Regions from separate parts of the Pseudomonas acericola genome, predicted to be linked through region 3. Evidence: riboswitches for the same ligand, from Rfam matches in the RefSeq annotation. Region 3 holds a riboswitch; each other region holds the start of a gene.
What was found. A riboswitch is a leader RNA that binds a small molecule or an ion and turns the genes downstream of it on or off. The one in region 3 is predicted to bind cobalamin.

Region 1 (6,019 bases), 270 kb from region 3:
TGATAGGTATGCCCACGCAGCACGCCTTCCGGTAACTCGACATTTTGCAGGGCCAGCGCGGCCAGCTTCTTCTGCATCACGGCGTCGCCCGGCAGCAGGCCGAGCAACTCGGCACGCTGGCCGGCGACATCGGTGAGCGAGTCCAGCAGGTACAACATGCCGCCGCACTCGGCGAGCAACGGTTTGCCGGCGGCGTGATGGGCCCGGATCGCGTCGAGCATCGCGGTGTTTTCCGACAACGCCTGGTGATGCAATTCCGGGTAGCCGCCGGGCAGATAGAGACTGTCGGCGTCAGGCAATTCACGATCATGGATCGGCGAGAAGAAGTGCAACTCGGCGCCCATCGCCCGCAACAGGTCGAGGCTGGCGCCGTAGGTAAAGGCGAAGGCTTCGTCGCGGGCCACGGCGATGCGCACACCGTCGAGCAACGGCTCGGCGGCGATGACTGCGGGCGCGGCGAAGGTCACCGGCGGCGGCAAGGCGACTTCGCAACTGCTGCCCAAGGCTTGGGCGGCGGCGTCGAGGCGCACGTCGAGGTCGTTCAGTTCGCTGGCTTGCACCAGGCCCAGGTGACGGCTCGGTAATTCGATGCCCGTCTCACGGGACAAGGCGCCGTACCAGCGCAGGCCTTCGGTGAGGCTGCCTTCGAGCAGTTGCGCATGGCGCAGGGTGCCGACGCGGTTGGCCAGCACGCCGGCGAACGGCAGGTCCGGCTGATAGCGCGCCAAGCCCAGGGCCAACGCGCCAAACGTCTGGGCCATGGCGGTGCCGTCGATCACGCCGAGGACCGGCACGCCGAAGTGGCGCGCCAGGTCAGCGCTGGACGGGGTGCCGTCGAACAGGCCCATGACGCCTTCGATAAGGATCAGGTCGGCCTCGCCGGCGGCTTCCCACAACAGGCGGCGACTTTCCTGCTCGCCCACCATCCACATGTCCAATTGATACACCGGCGCACCGCTGGCGCGCTCGTGGATCATCGGGTCAAGAAAGTCCGGCCCGCATTTGAACACGCGCACCTTGCGCCCCAGGTTGCGGTGCAAACGAGCGAGCGCAGCGGTGACGGTGGTTTTGCCCTGGCCGGACGCCGGTGCGGCGATCAATACGGCCGGGCAATGACGGGGCTGATTCAAAGTTCGACGCCCTTCTGTGCCTTGATGCCGGCCTGGAATGCGTGCTTGAGCATGCCCATTTCGGTGACGGTGTCGCCCATTTCGATCAATTCAGGCTTGGCGCCACGGCCGGTGACCACCACGTGCTGCATCGGCGGGCGCGCTTGCAGGTCGCTGAGCACTTGGTCGAGGTCGAGGTAGCCGTGCTTGAGGGCGATGTTCAGTTCGTCGAGGACGACAAGGCCGATGGACGGGTCTTGCAGCAGTTCGCGGGAAACTTCCCACGCGGCTTCGGCAGCGGCGATGTCGCGCTGGCGGTCCTGGGTTTCCCAGGTAAAGCCTTCACCCATGACGTGGAAACGCACTTGCTCGGGGAAACGGCGGAAGAACAGCTCTTCGCCCGTGCTGTTACGCCCCTTGATGAACTGCACCACGCCGCACTGCATACCGTGGCCCATGGCCCGGGCCAGCATGCCGAATGCGGAGCTGCTTTTGCCTTTGCCGTTGCCGGTCAGCACCAGCAGCAGGCCGCACTCGTTGGGGGAATTGGCGATGCGCTCGTCGATCACGGCTTTTTTGCGCAGCATGCGCGCCAGGTGGCGTTCGTCGCGGTCGGGGGAATCGGTCATGGCAGCTCTCCGTTGGGGCTGGACAAAAACGGCGGGCAGGAAAAAGAAAAAACAGACAGCCAAGCATCGCCCACCGTGATGCTGTTGGATGTTTCAGGCCGGTCTCCGGGCTCATGAATGGCGCGCTCTTTTGAGAGGCAGGCCAACGCTGCGCCTTCCCATATCGCCGGGCGATACAGTGGCAAAAGCAGCGTCTTGACTCATTTACCGTTGCGGGGGCAGCGCCGGAATTGCGGCAGCACTGTGTACAAGTGCGCTCGCTCACCGGCTTCCCTGTTTCACTCGGTCGACCCGTGGGTCACAGAGCACCTGGAACAAGTCGCGAAGGGTAGAGGGTTGGGGGTGGAGCGTCAATTAAAGCCGGCTGCGCACTTGAACCATCGGACCGCCGCGCGCCTCTACCCTTACAGGTATCCAGGAGAAAACCATGCACAAGACCCGACTTGCCCTACTGATCATGTGCGCAGGCGCCCTCGTCGCCTGCGGAGAAAGTTCGACCCTGCAAGTGTCTGACGGCACCGGCCCCTCCCCCAAGCTCCCGGAGCCGAACAAGACCCTGATCCCCACGGTCAACATCGCGCCCGCCATCGGCTGGCCTGAGGGCGCGAAACCAACTGCCGCTGCGGGCACCCAGGTGGCGGCGTTTGCCGAGGGCCTGGACCACCCGCGCTGGCTGTACGTACTGCCCAATGGCGACGTGCTGGTGGCAGAAACCAATGCGCCGCCCAAGCCAGATGATTCATCGGGTATTCGTGGCTGGGTAATGGAAAAGGTTATGGGGCGAGCAGGTGCTGGCGTGCCTAGCCCGAACCGCATCACCCTGCTGCGCGATGACGACCACGACGGCATCGCCGAGACTCGCACGGTATTTCTGGCCAACCTCAACTCGCCGTTCGGCATGGCGCTGGTGGGCAATGACCTGTATGTGGCGGACTCGGACAAGCTGCTGCGCTTCCCTTACCAACCGGGTGAAACCACGATCAAGGAAGCCGGCACCAAGGTCGTCGACCTACCCGGTGGCAGTATCAACCACCATTGGACCAAAAACGTGGTGGCGAGCAAGGACGGCAGCAAGCTGTACGTGAGCGTTGGCTCCAACAGCAACGTCGGTGAAAACGGCCTGCAGGCAGAAGAAGGTCGGGCGGCGATCTGGGAAGTGGACCGCGCCAGCGGCCAGCACCGCATCTTCGCCTCAGGCCTGCGCAACCCCAACGGCATGGCCTGGGAACCACAGAGCGGCAAGCTGTGGACGGCGGTGAACGAACGCGATGAAATCGGCAGCGACCTGGTGCCGGACTACATCACCTCGGTGCAGGATGGCGCCTTCTATGGCTGGCCGTTCAGCTACTACGGGCAGCATGTGGATGTGCGGGTCAATCCGCAAAACCTCGACCTGGTGGCCAAGGCGATTGCGCCAGACTACGCCGTGGGCCCGCATACCGCTTCACTGGGACTGACGTTTGCCGAGGGCAGCAAATTGCCTGCGCCTTTCACCAGTGGCGCATTCATCGGCCAGCATGGCTCGTGGAACCGCAAGCCTCACAGTGGCTACAAGGTGATCTTCGTACCGTTCGAGGCTGGCCAGCCCAAGGGGCAGCCGGTGGATGTGCTGACCGGGTTCCTCGATAAGGACGAGAAAGCCATGGGCCGGCCGGTGGGCGTGGTGGTTGATCAGCAGGGGGATTTGTTGGTGGCTGATGATGTGGGGAATAAGGTGTGGCGGGTGTCGGCGGCCAAGTAAGTAGGCTTCAGACCACCACAAAACCCATGTGGGAGCGGGCTTGCCCGCGATGAGGGAGTGTCAGTCAGCTGATGTATGACTGACACTCCGCAATCGCGGGCAAGCCCGCTCCCACAGTTGGATCGTTGTTCGAAACTAAGGATTGCGTGCCAGATTCCCTGGCAACACGCGCTTCGCACTCAGGTAAGCATTCTGCCAATACGCCTTGGACAAGGTGTCCAGCTTCACCGTACCGCCGGTTTGCGGCGCGTGTACGAAGCGGCCCTCGCCCACATAGATGCCCGCATGGCTAACCTGCGAACCACCGCCCGTGGCGAAGAACAACAGATCACCGGTTTGCAGGTTCTGCTCACTGACATCCTGCGCACGCATCACGATCAGCTCACGGGTGGTACGCGGCAAGGAGATGCCGGCGGCGTCACGAAACACAAAGCCGATCAGGCCGCTGCAATCAAAGCCCGAATCCGGCGTGTTGCCGCCCCAACGATAAGGCGTGCCGACCAGGCCCAGCGCGCGAAAGAGCACGTCTTCGGCTGCTGGCGAGAAATTCTGGGTGGCGTAGTTGAACACCGGCTTGGGCTTCACCGCTACGGGTGCAGGCGGTGGACGGCTGGCGCAGGCGCTGAGCAGCGCGGCGCAGACAATAAGGATCAGGCGGGCCGAGGTCGACATGTGCAGAACAATCCTGGTCTGGATGCGGCTTTCGCTGCCGAACGCTGAAAACCAGAACGCGCAAGCAAAGCTCGCGCGTACGGTTTACAACAATGTCCAGGGATTCTAGCGCTTACACGTCAAACTTCAAGTATCACTTTAAGTTTACTTGCTAGCGGTAACCGTGGTCGGGGCCATGGCGAGTGCGCGCTTGGCTTCGATGAAGGTTTTGCTCCAGTAGCTGTCGCCCAGGTTATCGACTCGAACACCACCACTGCGACGGCTGCTGGAGTGGATAAACTGGTTATCGCCCAAGTAGATACCGGCATGGCTTACGCGACCACGGCCAGCTGTACTGAAGAAAAGCAGATCACCGGGCTTGAGGTTGTTGCGCGCGACCAACGGTGCATTCACGTTGATCATCTCGCGAGTGGAGCGTGGCAGGTTCATGCCAGCTTCTTCGCGGAACAAGTAGCCGATGAAACCGCTGCAGTCGAAACCGGCTTCAGAGGTACCGCCGAAACGGTAACGGGTACCGATCAGGGACATGCCGCGTTCGAGGATGCTGTCGGCCAGGACTGGAAGCTGGTAAGGCTTGTTGCCGGCGAAGGCACCCAGTTCCTTTTCAGTCGCCAGCTCTTCTTCATAAACAGAAGCAGACTGTGCAGCGACGAATTTTGCCTGATTTTGAACCTGAGGTTTTTGCTGCTCAACCACCTGTTGAGGGTGGGAGGCGCAACCAAACAACAGGGTAACGAGTGCGAGAGGCACGAGGGGTGCGAAGCGATTTAGCATGGGCACGACCGTGGCTGATGTGTAAAGAAGCCGAGACTATGCCCTCTATCACATCGATTTGCAAATTCAATCGTGATCTATGTGACTTCTTGTTTGGACTATGACATCTAAGCCCTTAACACCCTATACGCGCCTTTTGCGTGGCCAAAACGGCCCAAACGCAGGTTTTCTGGCGCCTGGAATTTGCCAAAAGCCGCGGAAACAAAGGGCTGGCTACCAGCCGAGGGTTTCCTTGAGGAAGGGAATGGTCAGCTTGCGCTGGGCCTGCAAAGAGGCCTGATCGAGCTGTTCGAGCAAATCGAACAATGCGCTCATGCTGCGGGTACCACGAGTAAGGATAAAGTGCCCGACTTCATCAGTGAGGTGCAGGCCGCGACGGGATGCACGCAATTGCAGGGCGCGCAGCTTGTCTTCGTCGGAGAGCGGGCGCATCTGGAAGATCAGGGCCAGGGTCAGGCGCGACTTGAGGTCAGCCAGCTTCACCGGTAGCTCGCGCGGCGAGGTCGATGCGGCGATCAGCAAGCGCCGGCCGCTGTCACGCAGGCGGTTGAACAGATGGAACAACGCTTCTTCCCACTCCGCCTTGCCGGCAATCGCCTGCAGGTCATCCAGGCAGACCAGTTCGTATTGCTCAAGGTGATCGAAGATGCCGATGCCACGGTCCATCAATTCAGCCAACGGCAGGTAAACCGCCGCTTCACCCATCTGCTCAAAGCGCAGGCACGCGGCCTGCAGCAGGTGAGTACGCCCTACGCCGTGTTTGCCCCACAGATAGATCAGGCTTTCGGTCCACCCGGCGTCGGCTTCGCAGAGCCGCTCGACATAGCCGAGTGCAGCGGCATTGGCGCCTGGGTAGTAGTTGATAAAGGTGGCGTCGTCACGCAGACGCACACCCAAGGGCAGCTGAATCGGTTTCATGCTGACTGAACGGCTCCAAACGAACCGCTAGTGGCCTCTGTGTAAAGTTTGCAAAGTTTATACCCGTGAAGCCGGGCGCACAATGCAGCAGACCACAAGCAAAATCAAAGGTTTGCGTTAACTTGCCGGTTTTGCGCAAATTGTTTGACACCAGAAACAACAAACCCGGCCAGGCC
Region 2 (6,019 bases), on a different contig from region 3:
CCCACGCCCTGGATCAGCAGGCGCATCGGCTTGTTCGGGATCGCCGCGAAACCTTTGACACGCAGGATGCCGTGTTGCACCACCAGTTGGGTCAGGGCGTCGAGCAGCAGCGCTTCGTCGGCTTGCGGCAGATCGATGGAGATCGAATCGAAGGCGTCGTGATCGTGATCGTCTTCACCTTCGTGGTGGTGATCGTGATGGCTGTGGCGGCCGTCGATATGCTCCTCGGAGCCGGCGCCCAGACCGATCAGCACGTCCAACGGCAGGCGACCGCTGCTGGCTTCGATGATCTTGACCGCTGGCGGCAGTTCTTCGGCCACTTCCAGGCGCACGCGGGCCAGGTCTTCGGCGCTGATCAGGTCGGATTTGTTGAGGATCACCAGGTCGGCGCTGGCCAGTTGGTCGGCGAACAGCTCGTGCAGTGGCGATTCGTGGTCCAGGTTCGGGTCGAGTTTGCGCTGGGCATCCACTTGATCCGGGAACGCGGCGAAAGTGCCGGCGGCCACGGCCGGGCTGTCGACCACGGTGATCACTGCGTCAACGGTGCAGGCGCTTCGGATTTCCGGCCACTGGAAGGCTTGTACCAGCGGCTTTGGCAGGGCCAGGCCGGAGGTTTCGATGAGGATGTGGTCGAGGTCGCCACGACGGGCGACCAATTCGCGCATCACCGGGAAGAATTCTTCCTGCACGGTGCAGCACAGGCAGCCGTTGGCCAGCTCATACACGCGGCCGTTGGCTTCTTCCTCGGTACAACCGATGGAGCACTGCTTGAGGATTTCACCGTCAATGCCCAACTCGCCGAACTCGTTTACGATCACCGCAATACGGCGGCCCTGAGCGTTGTCGAGCATATGGCGCAGCAAGGTGGTTTTGCCCGAGCCGAGAAAGCCGGTAACGATGGTGACGGGGAGTTTGGCCAGTGTTTTCATCGGATGCCCTTGGGGGCGGGCATACGGGACGATAGGCCCTGCGACGGCGCGCAGCAGCGGTTTTCGTCACCGGATCACCCCGCCCGGTTGAATTGAAAAATCGGTTGCGAGGCAGGTCTCCTGGCTTGGGGCTTGCAGGTCTTGCGACCGGCGCTGATTGCGCCTTCCCGCCGGTTTGGCAGTGGCGTGGCAGTCAGATGAACCCTTTACAGTTGCGGGGGCAGCCGCGGCTTGGACCGCGTTCCCTTCTTAGCTTCGGCCTGGGCTGAAGAACCTCGAGGGTGCAAGGCTACGCAGTGCTTGGGGGATGGTCAATGATGGGCTGGGTCTGGTTTGGTTTGGTTTGGTTTGGTTTGTGTACATATCCGTTGCTGCGGTAACGGCCACTTAGGGTTCCGCCCTTACGGCGGGTCACTTTTGGAAAAGAGCCCCAAAAGTAACCAAAAGGGCTCTTGCCCCAACACTCGGCACCTCGCCTAGGCTCGGTGTGCCCAAGATCAAAAACACAGCGAGGCGGCCTAGTAGCCGACCTGATCGTTGAAGCGTGCGCGTTTCCCTGTGGGAGCTGGCTTGCCTGCGATGGCATCAACTCGGTTTGCCTGATGTACCGAGGTGTCTGCATCGCAGGCAAGCCAGCTCCCACATTTTTAACCGAGATCGACAGGACAAATACCGGTCGGCTCTAAGGCCGCCGCGCTCTTGCTTTTGATCTCACTTGCCCCGTCAAACACGCTGGCCGAACGCAGGCTTGAATCCGTGGGCAACCCGGCAGGACGCCGGGTTAGCCGTCCTGGGCCAGGGATGGCCCATGACGGCGGCCCACGGATTCAAGCCTTCGTTCGGGCACACCGAGCCTAGGCGAGGTGCCGAGTGTTGGGGCAAGAGCCCTTTGGTTACTTTGGGGCTTTTCCAAAGTGACCCGCCGTAAGGGCGGAACCCTAAGTGGCCGCAACCTAAATAACGGATATGTACACCACCACCACCACCACCACCACCACCAAAAACCACCAAAAACCGCCAAAACCCACATCCCAATTGACTCCCCTCCCACCCCCATGCTCTCCTACACATCTTGTTTCGGGTGCCCTGCAAAGGGTGAAACGGGAAACCGGTGCGTCATAGCGATATGACCAGTCCGGTGCTGCCCCCGCAACGGTAAGCGAGCGAAACGTCATATCCACTGTGCCAGACAGCATGGGAAGGCGACGTTTTCAGGCATTGAGCCCCTCGCAAGCCCGGAGACCGGCCCGAAAAAATCAGATAACAAACCCGCGGTGGGCGGGCGCTGTTCAGAACCCTGCGTGCCTGGCTCGCGGGGTTTTCATGCGCTCGCTTCACCCTGACACCTGAAAGGGACGCGCCATGTCGATCATCAGCAGCACCTCGCACTCCGCCAGCAGCACCTCTACCTTGAGCCAACGCCTGACCGCCGCCATCGGTGCGTCGATCCTCGGCGCGTGCCTGGTGTATTTCGCCGGTTTCTCCCATATCGAGGCCGTGCACAACGCCGCCCATGATACCCGCCACAGCGCCGCGTTCCCGTGCCACTGAGACCTGCCGACATGATCAAGCGTATTGCGCAAACCGCAGGTTTCACCGGCTTGCTGGCCGCCCTGCTGCTGACCCTGCTGCAAAGCTTCTGGGTCGCCCCGCTGATTTTGCAGGCGGAAACCTTTGAAAAAGCCCCGGCCGCCACCGAAGTGGTGCATGAGCACGCCGCTGGTGCCGCCGCCCACACCCATGACGCCGAAGCCTGGGAGCCGGAAGACGGCTGGCAGCGCGTGCTGTCCACCACCGGTGGCAACCTGGTGGTGGCCGTCGGTTTTGCACTGATGCTGGCCGGCCTGTACACCCTGCGTGCACCGACTCGCACCGCCCAAGGGCTGCTGTGGGGTTTGGCCGGTTACGCAACCTTTGTGCTGGCACCCACCCTGGGCCTGCCACCTGAGTTGCCAGGCACGGCTGCCGCCGACCTCGCACTGCGCCAGACCTGGTGGATCGGTACCGCAGCGTCCACCGCGGCCGGTATCGCGCTGATTGTATTCGGGCGCAACTGGCTGCTTAAAGCGCTGGGCGCAGCGATCCTGGTAGTGCCCCATGTAATTGGCGCACCGCAACCGGAAGTGCATTCGATGCTCGCACCCGAAGCCCTTGAAGCACAGTTCAAGATCGCTTCGCAGCTGACCAACGTCGTCTTCTGGCTGGCGTTGGGCCTGATCAGCGCCTGGTTGTTCCGCCGCAACCGTGACGATCAATACTCGGCATGACCCTGGTGGTCGGCCTGGGTTGCCAGCGGGGTTGTGAGGTTCACACCCTGCTGGGCCTGCTTGAATCCGCCCTCGCCGAGGGCGGTATCGAGCGTCACCGCATCACCGCGTTGGCGAGTATCGACCGCAAAAGCGATGAACCCGGATTGCTGGCCCTGGCCGCGCAGTTGAATCTGCCACTCCATTGCTTCAACGCTATGCAGTTGGCGGCGTATGCCGACCGCCTGAGCCACAAATCCGCGATCGCCTTCGCCCATACCGGCTGTTACGGGATTGCCGAAAGCGCTGCGCTGGCCGTGGCGGAACACCTCGCCGGCAGCCCTGCCCGCCTACTGATCACCCGTAAAAAAACCGCCCAGGCCACCTTTGCCTTGGCGTGCGCCGACTAAAAACCCGATAATCGGCCTTCTCGATCATGAGCAATCTTCATGCTCGCCCGTTTTTCAACAGGAATTCTCCATGACCGTCTACTTCATCGGCGCCGGCCCCGGCGACCCGGAATTGATCACCGTCAAAGGCCAGCGGCTGATCCGCAGTTGCCCGGTGATTATCTATGCCGGCTCGCTGGTGCCTGCGGCGGTACTGGAAGGCCATCAGGCAGAAACCCTGGTCAACAGCGCCGAACTGCACCTGGAACAGATCATCGATTTGATCAAGGCGGCCCATGCAAACGGCCAGGATGTGGCGCGCGTGCATTCCGGTGATCCGAGCCTGTACGGGGCGATTGGCGAGCAGATCCGCCATTTGCGCCAGCTGGGCATCCCGTTTCAGATCATCCCTGGCGTGACGGCGGTCGCCGCCTGCGCGGCGCTGCTGGAGGCAGAGTTGACCCTGCCGGATATCGCCCAGAGCGTGATCCTCACCCGCTATGCCGATAAAACCAGCATGCCAGCCGGTGAGGATTTCGACAGCCTGGCCCGCCACGGCACGACCATGGCGATTCACTTGGGGGTCAATCATCTGGAGAAAATCGTCGCTGAACTGCTGCCGCACTATGGCGCGGACTGCCCGATTGCGGTGGTGCATCGGGCGACGTGGCCGGACCAGGACTGGGCGGTTGGCACGCTGAGTGATATTGCCGAGAAGGTTGCAGCCAAGGGGTTTCGGCGTACGGCGTTGATCGTGGTGGGCCGGGTGTTGGCCAGTGAAAACTTTAGCGAGTCGTCGCTGTACCGGGCCGGCCACGCACACCTCTACCGCCCCTGAGCAATCCAGAGATCAATGCAACCCCCTGCGGGAGCCGGGCTTGCCCGCGATGGCGTTGTGTCAGGCAGTACATGGGTCTGCTGATGTACCGCTATCGCAGGCAAGCCAGCTCCCACAGTTGATCTGCTTTGTTAGGTAGATAGCGCAAGACACTGAAAAACAAGCATAAAAAAACGGCGCTCACGGGGCGCCGTTTTTTTCTTCGCAGTGAACGCCTTACTCAGTAGTAGGCGTTTTCTTTCTGCGTGTGGTCAGTCACGTCACGGACACCCTTGAGCTCTGGAATACGCTCCAACAGGGTGCGCTCGATGCCTTCGCGCAGGGTCACGTCCGCTTGGCCGCAACCCTGGCAGCCGCCGCCGAACTTGAGCACGGCGATGCCGTCGTCCACGACGTCGATCAGGCTGACCTGACCGCCGTGGCTGGCCAAGCCTGGGTTGATCTCGGTTTGCAGGTAGTAGTTGATGCGCTCGTTCACCGGGCTGTCGGCGTTGACGTTGGGCACCTTGGCGTTGGGCGCCTTGATGGTCAACTGGCCGCCCATGCGATCGGTGGCGTAGTCAACCACAGCGTCATCAAGGAAGGCTTCGCTGAAGGCATCGATGTAGGCGGTGAAGCTTTTCAGCCCCAGCGCAGTGTCTTCAGGTTTTTCTTCCCCAGGCTTGCAGTAGGCAATGCACGTCTCGGCGTACTGGGTGCCAGGCTGGGTGATAAAGACGCGGATACCGATACCCGGGGTGTTCTGCTTGGACAGCAGGTCAGCCAGGTAATCGTGGGCGGCGTCGGTAATGGTTATGGCAGTCATGGAAACTCCTCACAGGCTTGCCGGCAGTTTACGCCAAAATATTACGCAGGTACAAAGTCCTAGTATTTTTGTCGGGAAAGGACGACTGGGCCGTCCACGCCAAGCCAATGTTTGAGCCTGTGATAGGTGGCCCTTTCGAGCCATTGGTAGCTGCCATAAGCGCCAAATGCGGTGACCAAGAGGCAAACCGGCAACATCGTATAGGGATCTATTCCCAGGCGTTCGCCGAACCATCGCCCAGCGCACAGCACCATGGTGTGGAGCAAATACACCGAGTAGGAGCAATCCCCCAGCAGCTTCAACAAACGCGAACCGCGGAACCAAGGCTCCAGCGTCACGAAACTGATGACCAATATCGCGCTGGGCACACCCCACTCCAACGAACGTGGCAAATCCGCTCCGTGATAAATCGCCGCTGACGCTGCCACGACCCCCAGCAACGGCAGCCACGGCCTCGCCCGACAGAATCCGCGGCGGTAGAGCATGCCGATCACGATGCCCATCAAGAATTCAATGACGATGTCATTCTGATAAAACCCGCTGGCCAGGTTGGTGGCGGGAGTGATCACGTAGCACACCAGATACAGCAGTGCCGCCACCACCCACAACCGATAAGAGCTACGCACCAGCAAGGCAAAGGCGAACAGCAGATAAAACAGCATCTCGAAGTTCAGGGTCCACCCGACGTCCACCAGCGGATAGACGCCAAAGCCCCCAGGGTTTTGCGCAGGGATAAACAGCAGCGACAAGAGCAGATGACTCGGCACAAGATGGGTTTCTGCAAACATCGATGGCAACGCCACCAACAGCAA
Region 3 (6,019 bases):
ATCTGGTGGCGGGCACCTGTATCGGCCTGGAAGTGGCGACGGGCGAGGTGTATGCGCCGTATGGTTTGGCGGATGTGGAGCAGGGTGTGCTGCGGATCAACCCGTTGCACCCGGAGCCGGAATTGTTTGCGCGTAAGGCCAGGAGTTATCAGGAGCGGTGGCCTTGGCTCCAGATTGTGGGGGCCACTTAGCACCGAGGGCGATGCGGGTAGGGCGGGGCGGCAGGTAGTGCGCGGCGATCCCTTCGTAGCCTCGCTAAAGCTCGACAACGCCCACATTTTGACTGGTGAACACCATTAGGTGTGGGAGCTGGCTTGCCTGCGATGGCGTCAGCCCAGGCAACATCACAACCCGCCCCAGACCCAATCGGCAATGAACTTTTACCCGCCCACCACCCGTCCAAGTTGAAACGCCCAGCCAAGGACCGACCATGACCTTCTTCATATTCCTGCTCGCCTGCGCCGCCGCCGCCAGCACCGGCATGCTGTTCAAACCCGGCGCCTGGTACGAATCCCTCGTCAAACCCAGCTTCACCCCGCCCAACTGGCTGTTCCCGGTGGCGTGGACGCTGATTTACCTGCTGCTGGCCTGGGCCGGTTACCGCCTCAGCCTGATCCCGGACAGCCAAGTGGTGCTGGCGCTGTGGGCGGCGCAGATTGCCTTGAACACGTTGTGGACGCCGGTGTTCTTCGGCGCCCATCGCATCCTCGCGGGGATGGTGATTCTGGCGGTGCTGTGGCTGACCGTGGCGACGATGGTGGTGTTGGCGGTGCGCCTGGACTTGATCACCGGGTTGATCCTGTTCCCGTATCTGGCGTGGCTGTGTGTGGCGGCAGCGTTGAATTTCTCGATTTTGCGCAATAACCGCTGATGAGTTACAGCGCGCCTTTAATCATCCGGCCTGTGACTGTTGGTGATATTCCTCAGGCACTGGCTTTTGTACAACAGGCCCGCGCCGAGATGTTTCCCAAGCTCAGCGATGCCGGTGTGCCGAATGATCTGGCGCAATTTGAGGCGACCTACCTTCAGGGGGACGGGCGATTTCTGATTGCCTGTCATGACGGTCAGATCGTCGCGGCCATCGGCTACCTGCCGTATGACAACCGCTTCCCCCAGCTCGATTACCTGGGCCGCAAGACGGTGGAAGTGGTGCGCTTGTTTGTGTTGCCGGCGTTTCGGCGCTTTGGCTTGGCGGCGGCGTTGTATAGCGCACTGGAGGTGATGGCGCAGGCGGAGGGGGTGGAGGTGATGTACCTGCATACCCATCCGTTTTTGCCGGGGGCGATTGATTTTTGGCTTCGGCAGGGGTTTGAAGTGGTGGATGTGGAAGACGACCCCGTGTGGCAGACGACCCATATGCAGCGAACGCCGCAGATCTAATGTGGAAATGATCATGTGGGAGCAGGCAAGCCAGCTCCCACATTCGGACGGTGTGAAGTCTCTAGTTCGAGCGCAGTCGCAAGATCTGCGCCCCATCAAACGGGTCCGTCAGGTAATGCGCCTGCACCCCAAACGTCTCCTGCAACCGCTGCGGCGTCAGCACGTCCAGCGGCTTGCCCAGCGCCACCAACCGCCCGCGATCCAGCACCGCCAAGCGATCGCAAGTCAGTGCCTGGTTCAGGTCATGCAGCGCAATCAACGTCGTCACCGGCAACGCTTGCACGCCTTTTAAGATCGCCAGCTGATGCTGGATATCCAGGTGATTGGTCGGTTCATCCAGCAACAGAATCTGCGGCCGCTGCGCCAAGGCGCGGGCGATGTGGACGCGTTGGCGTTCGCCGCCGGAAAGGCTGCGCCACGCGCGTTGGCTCAGGTGGGTGGCGTCCACGTCGTGCAGGGCCTGGCGCACGATGCTGTCGTCGTCGACGGACCACGGGCTCAGCGCCGACAGCCAGGGCGTGCGGCCCAAGGCCACGGCGTCGAATACGCGGATGGTGTCGTCGGTGTCGGCTTGTTGCTCCACCACCGCCAGTTGCTGCGCAATCACACGGCGGGATAACTGCCCCAGGCGCTGGTCGCCCAACCACACTTCACCAGACGCCGGTGCACGCAACCCGGCCAGCAGCTTGAGCAAGGTGGATTTACCGGAGCCATTCGGCCCGACAATGCCGAGGGTTTCCCCCTGCGCGACGTCCAGATGAATATCGCGCAGCAACTCGGCGTCACGCACCTTGAAGCCCAAGCCATTGCAGCTGAGCACGCTCATCGTGCGTTCCTCCGCCCGATCAAAATCAGCGCAAACACCGGCGCACCGACCAACGCGGTGACCACACCGACCGGAATCACCTGGCCCTTGATCAAGCTGCGCGACAGCACATCCGCCGCGATCAAAAACAGCGCACCGCCCAGCGCACTGGCCGGCAGCAAGCGCGAATGCCCGGTGCCCAGCAACAGGCGCACGGCGTGGGGAATCACCAGCCCGACAAAGCCGATGGAGCCGACAATCGACACCATCACCGCCGTCACCAGCGCCGCGCAGCCCACCAGCACAAACTGCACGCGCCGCACCGGGATGCCGAGGGACGCCGCCGAGTCGCTGCCAAAGGTGAACGCATCCAGCGCACGACGGTGCCACAGGCACACCGCCAAACCCACGAGCGCCACCGGCACCGCCAGCCATACCGACGGCCAGCGCACGCCGCTGAGGTTGCCCAGCAACCAGAACATGATGCCGCGCGCCTGTTCGGAGCTGGCGGATTTGGTGATAAGGAACGCAGTCAGCGCGTTGAACAGCTGCGAACCGGCAATGCCGGCGAGGATGATCTGCCCGGTGCCGCTGGACGAACCGCTGGCCCGCGCGAGCAGAATCACCAAGGCAAACGCGGCCATGGCACCGACAAATGCGCCGGCCGACAACGAAATCAAGCCACCGCCCACGCCGATCAATGCGACCAATACCGCACCGGTCGAGGCGCCGGCGCTAATGCCCAGCAGGTACGGGTCGGCCAAGGGGTTGCGCAGCAGCGACTGCAAGATCACCCCGCAGGTCGCCAGCCCGGCACCGCACGCGGCGGCGACGAGGGCGCGGGTCAGGCGGTAGTTCCACACCACGCCTTCATCGATGGGGTCCAGCACGTAGCCGGCGCCCCACAGTTTATTGGCCAGCACCTGCAGCACGACCTGCGGCGAGATGGCGGTTTCGCCGATGGCCACGCCGGCGAGCACGGCGAGCAACAGCAGGGCCAGGGCGATCAGAGGACGGATCATTGCGGCAAGTCGTAGCCGTCGATGGCCGTGGCCAGTTGTTCAAGGCCATCGAACATGCGGATGCTGGCCTGCAACGCCAGGGCGTCGAGGATGATGATCCGGTTGTTTTTCACCGCGTCCATATTGCGCGTGACCGGGTCGCTGCGCAGGAAGGCGAGTTTCTTTTCATGGTCGTCGGCGGGGTAGCGGCGGCGGTCCATGCGGGCGATGACGAGGAAGGTCGGGTTGGCCTTGGCGATGGTTTCCCAGCCGACGGCGGGCCATTCTTCGTCGGACTGCACCACGTTGTGCAAACCGAGGGTTTGCAGCATGAATTCGGGGATGCCCTTGTGGCCGGCCACGTAGGGGTCGCTGGCCATCTCGGCGCTGGAGAACCACACCAGCGCGCTGGCCTGCTTGAGGCCTTTGCTCTGCACGGTGGCAACGGACTTGGCCAGGCGTGTCTTCAGCTCGTCGTTCAGCTGTTGGCCGCGATCCTGTACGTCGAAAATCGCCGCCAACTGGCTGATGCTTTTATAAATAGTGTCGATACGGAACGGCTCCAGCCGCGTACCGTCGGCGCCCACCAGGTTGTCTTTGCCTTCGCAGTCGGAAGGCAGCAGGTAGGTGGGGATTTTCAGCTCATGGAATTGCTCGCGGGTGCCCACCACGCCTTGCGCACCGACCACCCATTCCAGTTCGGCGGCCACCAGTTGCGGGCGCTTGGCGATCACTGCTTCGAAGCTCGGCTCGTTATTGGCCAGGCGCTCGATGCCGTCGTTCAGCGTCTTGAACTGCGGCAGTACATTGTTGAACCACAGCGACGTGCCGACTACTTTCTCGCCCACGCCCAAGGCGTAGAGCATCTCGGTGGCGGCCTGGCCGATGGTCACGCTGCGCGCGGGGGCTTGTTGGAAGGTGAGGGTGCTGCCGCAGTTTTCCAGCGTCAGCGGGTAGTGGGTCGGCGCGCCGTGGGCCAGGGCACAGAAACCCAGGCCGGTGAGCAGGGCGGTAACGCGTGGCAGCATGGGGCAATCTCCGTTGGGACCGTACAGTGGACTGGGGAGGTACGGTAGTGGAAATACACCCACGAACACGGCCGCCGGGCCGCGCAAGGATGTCCTTCCCGGACACCCCGCCGGTTGGTGATAACGCTGGGCCGGCAGGTCTCCTGACTTGTGCGTCGTCGCCTCGCTCCGGCCTTCCCGGACAGTGTCCAGTGGCAGTGGGGAGCAGGCTCGGCACCTACAGTTGCGGGGGCAGTTCCGATTGGCGCGATGGGTCGCGCTTGGGATTCCCTGTTAGTCCCCTTCGGGAACCGGCGCGCCATGGTAGTCGATCGGGCTGCGAAGGGGGAGTTGCGATGGGTAAATCACAGAACAAATGCGATGCCTGTGGGAGCTGGCTTATGTGGGAGCTCCCACACAAGCCAGTTTCCAGATTTGAGCAAGGTCGCCTGGGTTATTTGCGATCCAGCCACACGGTCTGCGCATTGCAGAACTCGCGCACGCCGAAGTGCGACAGCTCGCGGCCAAAGCCACTCTTCTTGATCCCGCCAAACGCGACCCGTGGATCAGAGACGCTGAACGAATTGACGAAGATCCCACCGGTTTCCAGCCTGTTGGCGATATCGCGGGCTTTCGCCGCATCGGTGGTGAAGATGCTTGCGGTCAGGCCGAACTCGCTGTCATTCGCCAGTTCCACGGCGTGGTCGGCGTCGCGGGCGGTGATGATCGAGGCGACGGGGCCGAACAGTTCCTGTTTGAACGAGGTCATCTGGTCGGTGACGTTGGCCAGTACGGTGGGCTCATAGTAGTTGCCTGCGCCTGCGACTTTGTTGCCGCCCAGCAGCAGGGTCGCGCCTTCTTCCAGGGTGGCCTGGACCTGGCCGTGCAGCTCGTCGCGCAGGTCGAAGCGGGCCATCGGGCCGATGTAGGTAGCGGTCGACGTCGGGTCGCCCATGACCAAGGCACGGCTGGCTTCCAAGAACTTGGTGGTGAACGCGTCCACCACTCCGTCCTCGATAATCAGGCGCTTGGCGGCGGCGCAGACTTGGCCGCTGTTTTGGAAGCGGCCGATCAACGCGGCTTGTACAGCGGCGTCGAGGTCGGCGTCGTTGAGCACGATGAACGGGTCGGAGCCGCCCAGTTCCAGCACGCATTTTTTCAGCGCCGCGCCGGCCTGGGAGCCGATGGCGATACCGGCGCGCACACTGCCGGTGAGGGTGACGGCGGCGATGCGTGGGTCGGCAATGGCTTTGGATACGCCGTCCGGGGTCACGTTGAGCACTTCGAACAGGCCGTCAGTGAAGCCGGCCTTTTTGAACGCCTGCTGGATAAGGTAGGCGCTGCCCATCACGTTCGGTGCGTGTTTGAGCACGTAGGTGTTGCCGGCGAGCATCGTCGGCACGGCGCCGCGCAGCACTTGCCAGACCGGGAAGTTCCACGGCATCACGGCGAGGATCGGGCCCAACGGGCGGTATTCGATCTGGGCGCTGCCGTTGTCCACCAGGGTCGGTTCCGGTGCGAGCATGGCCGGGCCTTGGGCCGCGTACCATTCGCTGAGCTGGGCGCATTTTTCGATTTCGGCACGGGCTTGGGCGATGGGTTTGCCCATTTCCAGGGTGATCATCTGCGCCATGTCTTCGGCTTGTTCACGCAGAGCGGCGGCCAGGGCCAGCAACAGCTCGGCGCGCTGGCTGACCGGCTGGCGGCGCCAGGTGCGGAAGGCGGCGGTGGCACGGTCGAGGGCGGCGTCCAGTTGCGCTTCGGACTCGTACGGGTAGCTGCCGACTGTTTCGCCGTTGGCCGGGTTGATCGAGAGGGCGTGGGTG

Region 1: linked by a shared signal. The riboswitch ahead of cobO (cob(I)yrinic acid a,c-diamide adenosyltransferase) and the one ahead of ACU688_RS04235 (ABC transporter substrate-binding protein) in region 3 are both predicted to bind cobalamin.
Region 2: linked by a shared signal. The riboswitch ahead of ACU688_RS24450 (CbtB domain-containing protein) and the one ahead of ACU688_RS04235 (ABC transporter substrate-binding protein) in region 3 are both predicted to bind cobalamin.

The regions. Positions count from the first base shown of each region.
Region 1 covers NZ_JBRFJB010000001.1:652,871-658,889, reverse strand. Annotated here, with positions in the region: gene ACU688_RS03040 (cobyrinic acid a,c-diamide synthase CobB) at 1-1,130, opposite strand, end outside; gene cobO (cob(I)yrinic acid a,c-diamide adenosyltransferase) at 1,127-1,738, opposite strand; cobalamin riboswitch at 1,818-2,066, opposite strand; gene ACU688_RS03030 (PQQ-dependent sugar dehydrogenase) at 2,166-3,479, shown strand; gene ACU688_RS03025 (C40 family peptidase) at 3,615-4,151, opposite strand; gene ACU688_RS03020 (C40 family peptidase) at 4,296-4,925, opposite strand; gene hda (DnaA regulatory inactivator Hda) at 5,139-5,843, opposite strand.
Region 2 covers NZ_JBRFJB010000009.1:8,015-14,033, forward strand. Annotated here, with positions in the region: gene cobW (cobalamin biosynthesis protein CobW) at 1-929, opposite strand, end outside; cobalamin riboswitch at 1,023-1,222, opposite strand; cobalamin riboswitch at 1,992-2,194, shown strand; gene ACU688_RS24450 (CbtB domain-containing protein) at 2,292-2,480, shown strand; gene ACU688_RS24455 (CbtA family protein) at 2,492-3,196, shown strand; gene ACU688_RS24460 (cobalamin biosynthesis protein) at 3,193-3,585, shown strand; gene cobM (precorrin-4 C(11)-methyltransferase) at 3,656-4,402, shown strand; gene nfuA (Fe-S biogenesis protein NfuA) at 4,623-5,207, opposite strand; gene ACU688_RS24475 (acyltransferase family protein) at 5,267-6,019, opposite strand, start outside.
Region 3 covers NZ_JBRFJB010000001.1:922,294-928,312, forward strand. Annotated here, with positions in the region: gene ACU688_RS04210 (nucleotidyltransferase family protein) at 1-191, shown strand, start outside; gene tspO (tryptophan-rich sensory protein TspO) at 431-871, shown strand; gene ACU688_RS04220 (GNAT family N-acetyltransferase) at 871-1,380, shown strand; gene ACU688_RS04225 (ABC transporter ATP-binding protein) at 1,442-2,206, opposite strand; gene ACU688_RS04230 (FecCD family ABC transporter permease) at 2,203-3,207, opposite strand; gene ACU688_RS04235 (ABC transporter substrate-binding protein) at 3,204-4,214, opposite strand; cobalamin riboswitch at 4,331-4,524, opposite strand; gene ACU688_RS04240 (aldehyde dehydrogenase family protein) at 4,648-6,019, opposite strand, start outside.